4 regions of the Streptomyces niveiscabiei genome follow, and region 4 is predicted to be linked to each of the others. Evidence: riboswitches for the same ligand, from Rfam matches in the RefSeq annotation. Region 4 holds a riboswitch; each other region holds the start of a gene.

Region 1 (2,191 bases), on a different contig from region 4:
CACGCGGGAGAGCGAACTCGACGCCCTCTCCCTCTCCCGCAACCGCCTCTACGACGGCCTCCTGCTCAGCGCCGTCGGCCTGGCGCAGACCGACGCCGAACGCCTCACCGTCGAGCACCCCGTGGTCGTGCTCGGCGACCGCATCGTCGGCGGACCCGTGGACCACGTCGGCATGCCCAACTTGGAGGCGTCCCGGGCGGCCGTCGCCCACCTCGTCGAGCGGGGGTGCCGGCGGATAGCGCTGGTCTGCGGAGACATCGACGAGATCGACACCTCCAGCCTCCGCCACGCCGGCTACCGGCAGGCCCTCACCGACGCGGGGGTGCCGTACGACCCCGGACTGGTCCGCGAGGTCGGCCGGTTCGGGCTCGCCGAGGGCGCCCGGTGCGCGCGGGACATGGTCGCCGGGGGCCTGGACTTCGACGGCGTGTTCTGCGTGACCGACACCCTCGCGATGGGCGTCCTGCGCGGACTCGCCGACAGCGGCGTCCGCGTCCCCGGCCAGGTCAAGGTCATCGGGTTCGACGACATCGCCGAGAGCGCGTACCTCGTCCCGTCCCTGTCCAGCGTCGACCCCGACCACGACGGCATGGCCGAACACGCCGTCACCCTCCTCGTCACCCGCATCGAACAGCACGAACCCCCGCCCCGGTACGAGGAGTTCGTCAGCGGCTTCACGCTCGCGATCCGCGAGTCGAGCGGCGGCCCGTGAGGCGCGACCCGGGGCGGCGAAGGGCCCTGAGCGGCGGCGTCGGGAGGAAAGTGCCTGGTGACGCGGGGTTGGTCGGGTACACGTCACGCGGTATCGTCGCCCCGACAACGACGGCAGGACGGAAGCCGGTGAGATCCCGGCACGGTCGCGCCACTGTGTGCCCTGCGGCCTCTTCGAGGCAGGGGTGAGTCAGACCCGTAGCCGTCGTACGGAGCACCACCGAGACGGGACGCGAACTCCCGAAGGAGGCCCTGCCATGGCGCAGCACGTCGCCCAGCCGACCACCGCCACCACCCCGCTCAAACTGCCGTTGAAGGCCATCGCCCCCTGGGCCGTCTTCTTCGGCGTCCTCATGCTGATCCTGCTGTACTTCGTCGGCGCCGAGCAGGGCGCCACCGCACTCCTCTCCGGCGAAGAGGTCCACGAGTGGGTGCACGACGCCCGCCACCTGCTCGGCTTCCCCTGCCACTGACCCGAGGGACGCCGACACCCCATGAACTCCGCAACCGTACGGAACCTGCTCGTGCGGGGCATGCTCGCCGGTCTCGCGGCCGGCGTGCTCGCCCTGATCGTCGCCTACGTCCTCGGTGAACCCTCCGTCGACAAGGCGATCGGCTTCGAGGAGGCCCACTCCCACGAGCACGGCCACGAGGCCGAACTCGTCTCCCGCTCCCTCCAGTCCACCGCCGGACTCGCGACCGGCGTCCTCGTCTACGGCGTCGCCTTCGGCGGCATCGCGGCCCTCGCGTACTGCTTCGCCCTCGGCCGCGTCGGACGCTTCAGCCCCCGGGCCACCGCGCTGCTCCTGGCCAGCTGCGCGCTGGTCGCCGTCTACGTCGTCCCGTTCCTCAAGTACCCGGCCAACCCGCCCGCCGTCGGCGACGGCGACACCATCGGGAAGCGCACCACCCTGTACTTCCTGATGCTGGTCCTCAGCGTCCTGCTCGCCGTCGCCGCGACCCTCCTCGGCAAGCGGCTCGCGCCTGGCCTCGGCAACTGGTGGGCGACGGTCGTCGCGGTGGCCGCGTTCGTCGCCGCGACCGGGCTGGCGTACGCGTTCCTGCCGTCCGTGAACGAGGTGCCCGCCGACTTCCCCGCGACCGTCCTGTGGCGGTTCCGGCTCTCCGCGCTCGCCATCCAGGCGACGTTGTGGACCGGATTCGGGCTCGCCTTCGGGGAGTTGGCGCATCGGCTGCTGAGGCCCGATCCCGTGACCCGGCGGGAGACCGTCACCGTCTGACACCTGAGGGCCTCGACTGCGGGGCCCTCACGTGTTCGCTGGCGCAGGCGCAGGCGCAGGCGCAGGCGCAGGCGCAGGCCAGGCCCCAGCCCCGGCCGAGATCCCGGCCCCGGCCCAGATTTCAGCCCCGGCTTCGGCGAGGAGCGGAGGAAGCACGTGCCCAACACACCCCGGCCGCGCCGGATCACCCTCGGCGGGCGTGAGGTGGTGGCGCTGACTGTCCCGGAGTACGAGCGGTT
Region 2 (2,191 bases), on a different contig from region 4:
GAAGCGCCTGTCGCCGCGCAGGAGTTACGTTGCCCCGATGACCTCCCTCACCACCGACCGCCTCCACCTCCGCCTCTTCACCCCGGACGATCTCGACGACCTGTACGCGTATCAGGGGCTGCCCGAGGTCGCCCGTCATCTGTACCGGCCGCCGCTCAGCAGGGAGCAGTGCGGGGAGAGCCTGGCACGCCGCGCCGAGGGGTCGCCCTGGGGCGAGGACGGTGACAGCCTGGTCCTGGCGGTGTGCCGGCGGGGCGAGCCCGGGGTCGTGGGGGAGATCGTCCTCAAGGCGGCGAGTGTGCGTGCCCGGCAGACCGAGATCGGCTGGGTCTTCAACCCCGCGCACAGCGGCCGGGGTTACGCGACGGAGGCGGCCCGCGCGGGAGCCGGCCTGGCCTTCGGCGAGTTGCGCACCCACCGCCTGTACGCCCGTATCGACGCCCTGAACACCGGTTCCGTACGGGTCGCCGAGCGGCTCGGCATGCGCCGCGAGGCCCACTTGGTGGAGAACGACCTCGACGGGGAGCGGTGGGGAAGCGAGTACGTGTACGCGATGCTGGCGCGGGAGTGGGAGAGCGGGCGGGGGTGAGAACCCGCGTCCCCGCCGGTCGGTCACTTCCCGGCCCCGCCCCACCCCCCTCCGCCCCTTCCCCGCGTGATAGCTTCCCAGGGCCAGTCGAACCCACGTGCGTCCGAGCGAACGCACGAGGTCAGGGAATCCGGTGGGACTCCGGAGCTGACGCGCAGCGGTGAGGGTGACGGGCGGGACAGCAGGCCACTGGACGGTTCGTCCGGGAAGGCGTCCCGGCTGGACGATCCCGAGTCCGAAGACCTGCTGGCGGCCTCCGGCCGGAGCCCCGGCGAGGGGGTGCGACCGTACGACCGGGCTTCGCGTACGAGCCCTCGACGCCGAAGGAAGCTCTGTGCGACTCGCACGTCCTGCCGTACTGGCTGCTGTGTCCGCTGTTCTCGTCGCGGGGTGCGGGTCTTCGTCCCCTGCGTCCCCCGAGGACGAGAGTTCAGGCGCCCTCACTCTCACGAACTGCGGCGAGAAAGTCTCCGTCGGCAGCCCCCCGAAGCGCGCGGTCTCCCTCAACCAGGGCACCACGGAGATCATGCTCTCCCTGGGCCTCGCGGACCGCATGGTGGGGACGGCGACCTGGACGGACCCGGTGTCCAAGGGCCTGGAGAAGGAGAACGCGAAGGTCGAGCGCCTCGCGGACAACGCGCCCTCGCTGGAGAGGGTCCTGGACGCGGAACCGGACTTCGTGGCGGCCTCGTTCGCGTCGACGCTGGGCAAGGGCGGCGTGGCCCCGAGGGAACAGTTCGAGAAGCTGGGCGTCCCGACGTACCTGTCCCCCTCGGACTGCGTCGGCAAGGACAACGGCGGGGACGGCGACGGCGCGCGCACGCAGCCGCTGTCGATCGACACGGTGTACGGCGAAGTCCTGGACCTGGCGAGGATCTTCGGCGTCGAGGAGCGCGGCGAGAAGCTGGTCGCTGACCTCAAGGAGCGCGTGCGGAAGGCGACTTCGGGTCTGAGGGCCCAGGACGTCACCCTGCTCTACTGGTTCGCGAACTCCCAGTCCCCCTACCTCGCGGGCTGTTGCGGAGCTCCCGGCGTCATCACCCGCGCGCTGGGCGCGAAGAACGTCTTCGACGACACCAAGGACGAATGGCCGCAGGTGAGTTGGGAGACGGTCGCGGACCGGGACCCGGCGGTCCTGGTGATCGGCGACCTCACGCGCAAGCAGCAGACGGCGGAGACGGCCGCGAAGAAGATCGCGTTCCTGGAGTCGAACCCGGTCACGAGGAACATGACGGCGGTGAGGAACAAGCGGTACGTCCTGCTGTCGGGCCAGGCCATGAACCCGACGATCCGTACGGTCGAGGGCATCGAGAAGGTCGCGGCGGCGCTGCGGACGTACGGCCTCTCCCGGTGACCCGCCGCCTCGTGACCCGCGGTCTCCTGTTCACCGCGGGCGGCCTGGCGCTGCTGGCCGCGTCGGTCGCGCTGGCGATCACGATCGGCCCGGCGGACATCGCGGTCGCGGACGTGTGGGCGTCGGTGGCGTCCCATCTCGGCTGGGGCCACACGGAGTTGAGCCCGCTGCGGGACGGCATCGTGTGGAACCTGCGCCTGCCGCGCACGCTCCTCGCGGCGGTGTGCGGCGCCGGGCTCGCGGTGTGC
Region 3 (2,191 bases), on a different contig from region 4:
CGAAGTTCGTGGCGGCGCCGGCCAGCGCGGAGGCCGCCGCGAAGCCGCCGACGCCGATCAGGAAGGCGACCTTGCGGCCGAAGAGGTCCGCGATCCGGCCGCCGAGGAGCAGGAGGCTGCCGAAGGCGAGGGAGTAGGCGGTGACGATCCAGGTCCGGTCGCCGTCGGAGAACCCGAGGTCGGCCTGGGCGGACGGCATCGCGATGTTCACGATCGTCGCGTCCAGGGTGACCATCAGCTGGGCTATGCCGATCATCGCGAGGACCCACCAGCGGTGACGGGACGCGGGTTCCTCGGCTGTCTTCGTGAGTGACGTCGTGTCCGGCGTCTGAGTGGTCTGTGACATCAGGGGCCTGCTCCGATGAGATGATCGGGCGTCTCGCGAACGAAACGGTTTCGTACTTCAGGAACGCTACACACCTCACTAGCGAAACTCAACCGTTTCGATAAAGAGACCGGCGTCACATACCGGCCGGTTTCCCAAAGGCCCTCCCCGTACCGGCGGTTCACCCCGTACGCTGATCACCGCAGCCGGTTCGCCCCGTCAGCCAGACGGGCCGCGTCGCAAGAGGGAACCCGGTGGGAATCCGGGACTGCCCCGCAGCGGTGAGCGGGAACGACCGCCGTCATACGCACTGGGCCCATGGGGCCTGGGAAGCGACGGCCAGTAGGTGCCTCGTCCTCGGAGGAGGCGTGCCCGCGAGTCCGAAGACCTGCCGACTGCCCGTGCGCGATGTGTTCGCGCACGGAGTTCCGGTGACCTCGCGGGTGGGTCGGCGCACAGGCGGCTTCGTGCCGTCCGCTCCTTCACGCCCTCGTCCCGTCGCCGGGACCTCAGGGAATCGTCTCGTGAAGGAGATCTCCGTGACCACGAAGTCCGCAGCCGCGGCAACCCTGTACGGCTACCCCCGGCAGGGCGAGCACCGGGAACTGAAGAAGGCCGTCGAGGGCTACTGGAAGGGCCGCGTCACCGCAGGCGAACTCCGCTCGACCGCCGCCGACCTGCGCGCCGCGACCTGGCGCCGCCTCTCCGACGCCGGCCTCGACGAGGTGCCCACCGGCGACTTCTCGCTGTACGACCACGTCCTCGACACCAGCGTCATGGTCGGCGCGATTCCCGTACGCCACGCGGGAATCGCCGACCCGTTGGACCGCTACTTCGCCATGGCGCGCGGCACGCAGGACGCGCCGCCACTGGAGATGACCAAGTGGTTCGACACCAACTACCACTACCTGGTGCCCGAGTTGGGCCCGGACACGGTCTTCCGCGCCGAACCCGCCCAGCAGCTCGCCGAGTTGAGGGAGGCCCTCGCCCTCGGCCTGACGGCGCGCCCGGTCCTCGTCGGCCCGGTCACCTACCTGCTGCTGGCCAAGCCCGCCCCCGGCGTCGACCCCGCCTTCGAGCCGCTCACCCTCCTCGACCGGCTCCTGCCGGTGTACGCCGAGATCCTCGCCGAGCTGCGCGCGGCCGGTGCCCGGTGGGTGCAGCTCGACGAGCCCGCCCTCGTCCAGGACCGCACCCCGGCCGAGCTGAACGCCGCCGCGCGCGCGTACCGGGACCTCGGCACGCTCGGGGACCGTCCCGAGCTGCTGGTCGCGACCTACTTCGACCGGCCCGGCGAGGCCCTGCCGGTGCTGGCCAAGGCGCCCGTCGAGGGGCTCGCCCTCGACTTCACGCGGCCCGGCACGCTGGAGGACCTCGCGTCCGTCGGCGGGCTGCCCGGCAAGCGGCTCGTCGCGGGGGTGGTCGACGGCCGCAACGTCTGGGTGAACGACCTCGCGAAGTCGCTGACCCTGCTGGGCACCCTCCTCGGGCTCGCCGGCCGCGTCGACGTCGCCGCCTCCTGCTCCCTCCTGCACGTCCCCCTCGACACCGGCCTCGAACGCGACACCGACCCGCAGATCCTGCGCTGGCTGGCCTTCGCCCGGCAGAAGACCGCCGAGGTCGTCACCCTGGCGCGCGGACTGACCAGCGGAACCGGCGCCATCGCCGCCGAACTCGCCGCCAACCACGCGGATTTGACGTCCCGGGCAGGGTCACCGATCACGCGCGACCCGGATGTGCGGGCCCGTGCGGCGGCGGTCACTGCGGCCGACACCCGCCGCGAACAGCCGTACGCCGAGCGGGCCTTGGCGCAGCGCGCGCATCTCGGGCTGCCCACGCTGCCGACGACCACGATCGGCTCGTTCC
Region 4 (2,191 bases):
GCCCTTGCGCCGCCCGCCCTGGTTCACGGCCGCGACACTCGCGTCCAGCGTCTTCAGGAACGGCACGATGCCGTTGGAGTGCCCGTTCGTGCCCCGGATCAGCGAACCCCGGGAGCGGATGCGGGAGTACGACAGGCCGATGCCGCCGGCGTGCTTCGACAGGCGGGCGACCTGGTGGTAGCGGTCGTAGATGGAGTCCAGCTCGTCCTTGGGGGAGTCCAGGAGGTAGCAGGACGACATCTGGGGGTGCCGGGTGCCGGAGTTGAACAGCGTGGGGGAGGACGGCAGGTAGTCCAGGCGGCTCATCAGGCCGTACAGGGCCGCGACCTCGTCCAGGGCCCGTACGGTGTCGTCCTCGGCGAGCCCGGACGCCACGCGCAGCAGGAAGTGCTGGGGCGTCTCGATCACCTTGCGCGTGATCGGGTGCCGCAGCAGGTAGCGGCTGTGCAGGGTACGGAGGCCGAAGTAGCCGAAGCGGTCGTCGGCGGCCGGGTCGATCAGGCCGTCCAGCGCGGTCGCGTGCAGGCGCGCGAACTCCGCCGTGCGGTCCGCGATCAGGCCCTCGCGGTGGCCCACGGAGATCGACTCCGTGAACGTCGTCACACTCTGCGAGGCGGCCTCCTCGCGGATGCTGATCGTCAGCAGGCGGGCGGCGAGACGGGAGTACGCCGGGTCCTCCGAGATCAGGCCCGCGGCGGCCTCCGTCGCCAGCTCCCGCAGCTCGGCCTCGTCCGCCCGCGCGGAACGGCCCCGCAGGGCCGCGGCGGCGACCCGGCCGGGGTCCGCGTCGGGGAGGTCGGCGGTCAGCTCCGTCAGGGTCCGCAGCAGCGCGGTACCGGGACCGTCGGTTCCGGTCTCGACCGCCTGGACCTCTGAAGCCGGTTCGGCTGGCGCGATGGTCACGTGAGGCTCTCCCTCGCTCGGCAAGGGGCTTCGCGGGAGGGCATGGGGCAGCACGGACGCACGACACGTACGCGTCCCCGGCCCACTCCGCGAGGCCCGGACGTCAGGGCACGCCGAGCCGTCCCTTGGCACGGCTGGCGCTTGCTGCCGACAGGTCCTCGGACTGACTCCCGTGCGCGTATACGCACAAGTACACCGTTGCGGGACAGTTCCGGATTCCCACCGGATTCCCCTGCGGCGACAGCGAGCATGAGCATACATCTAGTGCCGCCCTGTCAGGTCACCCCCAGATGTTGTGTCGCGTCGGCTTCGGAGCGTCAACTTGTGGGTGGGAACTGTGATGCCGGGCGGGGGGTGGGGGGTGTTGTCGGAGGCGGTCTGCGGGTGCGTCGTGGCCGTTCGCGCAGTTCCCCGCGCCCCTAAAAAGTGCGCGCAGCGCATCTTTTTTAGGGGCGCGGGGAACTGCGCGACAAGCCACAGGGGTGCCGCACCCGCCTGACGGCCTGGTGTGGCACCCCTGTGGAGCGAACTGCTAGTGGGCCGCTCCCGACGTCGCCGGGGGGAGTTCCGTCTGGACGCCCGGGTCGCCCGCGTCCGCCGTGTAGTCCGAGGGGCTCGTCTCGTCGATGCCGTCGGGGGCCTTCGCCGCCTTCAGGACGAACGTCAGGACCACCGTCACCGCGACGTTCAGGACGAACGCCGTGAGGCCGATGTAGCCGATCTCACCGATGCCGGGGATCTCCTTCGAGCTGCCGCCGAAGTGCTTCTGCGTGGGGGAGGCCACACCGTACGCGGCGATCGTGCCGTACAGCATGCCCACCGCCCAGCCGCCGAGCAGCGCCCAGCGGTGGAACCAGCGGGTGAACAGGCCGCCGACCAGGGCCGGGAAGGTCTGGAGGATCCAGATGCCGCCCAGGAGCTGGAAGTTGATGGCGACCGTCTTGTCCATGGTGAGGACGAAGACCAGGGCGCCGACCTTCACGAGGAGGGAGACCAGCTTGGAGACCTTCGTCTCCTGTTCCGGCGTCGCGTCGGGGCGGATGAAGTCCTTGTAGATGTTCCGGGTGAAGAGGTTCGCCGCGGCGATGGACATGATCGCGGCCGGAACCAGCGCCCCGATGCCGATCGCCGCGAAGGCGACGCCCGCGAACCAGTCGGGGAACATGTCCTCGAAGAGCTGGGGGATCGCCAGCTGCCCGTTGGAGACCTTCACGCCCGCCGCGATGGCCATGAAGCCGAGGAGGGCGAGCAGGCCCAGCATGAGGGAATACAGCGGCAGGATCGTCGT

The links. Region 4 has a riboswitch for cobalamin ahead of PV682_RS33580 (ribonucleoside-diphosphate reductase subunit alpha). Riboswitches for the same ligand answer to the same signal wherever they lie in the genome.
Region 1: another riboswitch for cobalamin. It lies ahead of PV682_RS17950 (CbtB domain-containing protein); the one in region 4 lies ahead of PV682_RS33580 (ribonucleoside-diphosphate reductase subunit alpha).
Region 2: another riboswitch for cobalamin. It lies ahead of PV682_RS13245 (ABC transporter substrate-binding protein); the one in region 4 lies ahead of PV682_RS33580 (ribonucleoside-diphosphate reductase subunit alpha).
Region 3: another riboswitch for cobalamin. It lies ahead of metE (5-methyltetrahydropteroyltriglutamate--homocysteine S-methyltransferase); the one in region 4 lies ahead of PV682_RS33580 (ribonucleoside-diphosphate reductase subunit alpha).

What each region holds. Positions count from the first base shown of each region.
Region 1 is NZ_JARAYJ010000011.1:173,109-175,299, forward strand. Features, by position in the region: gene PV682_RS17945 (LacI family DNA-binding transcriptional regulator) at 1-712, shown strand, start outside; cobalamin riboswitch at 784-932, shown strand; gene PV682_RS17950 (CbtB domain-containing protein) at 969-1,184, shown strand; gene PV682_RS17955 (CbtA family protein) at 1,206-1,952, shown strand; gene PV682_RS17960 (hypothetical protein) at 2,109-2,191, shown strand, end outside.
Region 2 is NZ_JARAYJ010000008.1:25,979-28,169, reverse strand. Features, by position in the region: gene PV682_RS13255 (GNAT family N-acetyltransferase) at 1-2, shown strand, start outside; gene PV682_RS13250 (GNAT family N-acetyltransferase) at 38-589, shown strand; cobalamin riboswitch at 713-834, shown strand; gene PV682_RS13245 (ABC transporter substrate-binding protein) at 924-1,943, shown strand; gene PV682_RS13240 (FecCD family ABC transporter permease) at 1,955-2,191, shown strand, end outside.
Region 3 is NZ_JARAYJ010000002.1:441,412-443,602, reverse strand. Features, by position in the region: gene PV682_RS04095 (MFS transporter) at 1-346, opposite strand, end outside; cobalamin riboswitch at 516-735, shown strand; gene metE (5-methyltetrahydropteroyltriglutamate--homocysteine S-methyltransferase) at 865-2,191, shown strand, end outside.
Region 4 is NZ_JARAYJ010000033.1:27,643-29,833, forward strand. Features, by position in the region: gene PV682_RS33580 (ribonucleoside-diphosphate reductase subunit alpha) at 1-903, opposite strand, end outside; cobalamin riboswitch at 1,036-1,160, opposite strand; gene mctP (monocarboxylate uptake permease MctP) at 1,436-2,191, opposite strand, start outside.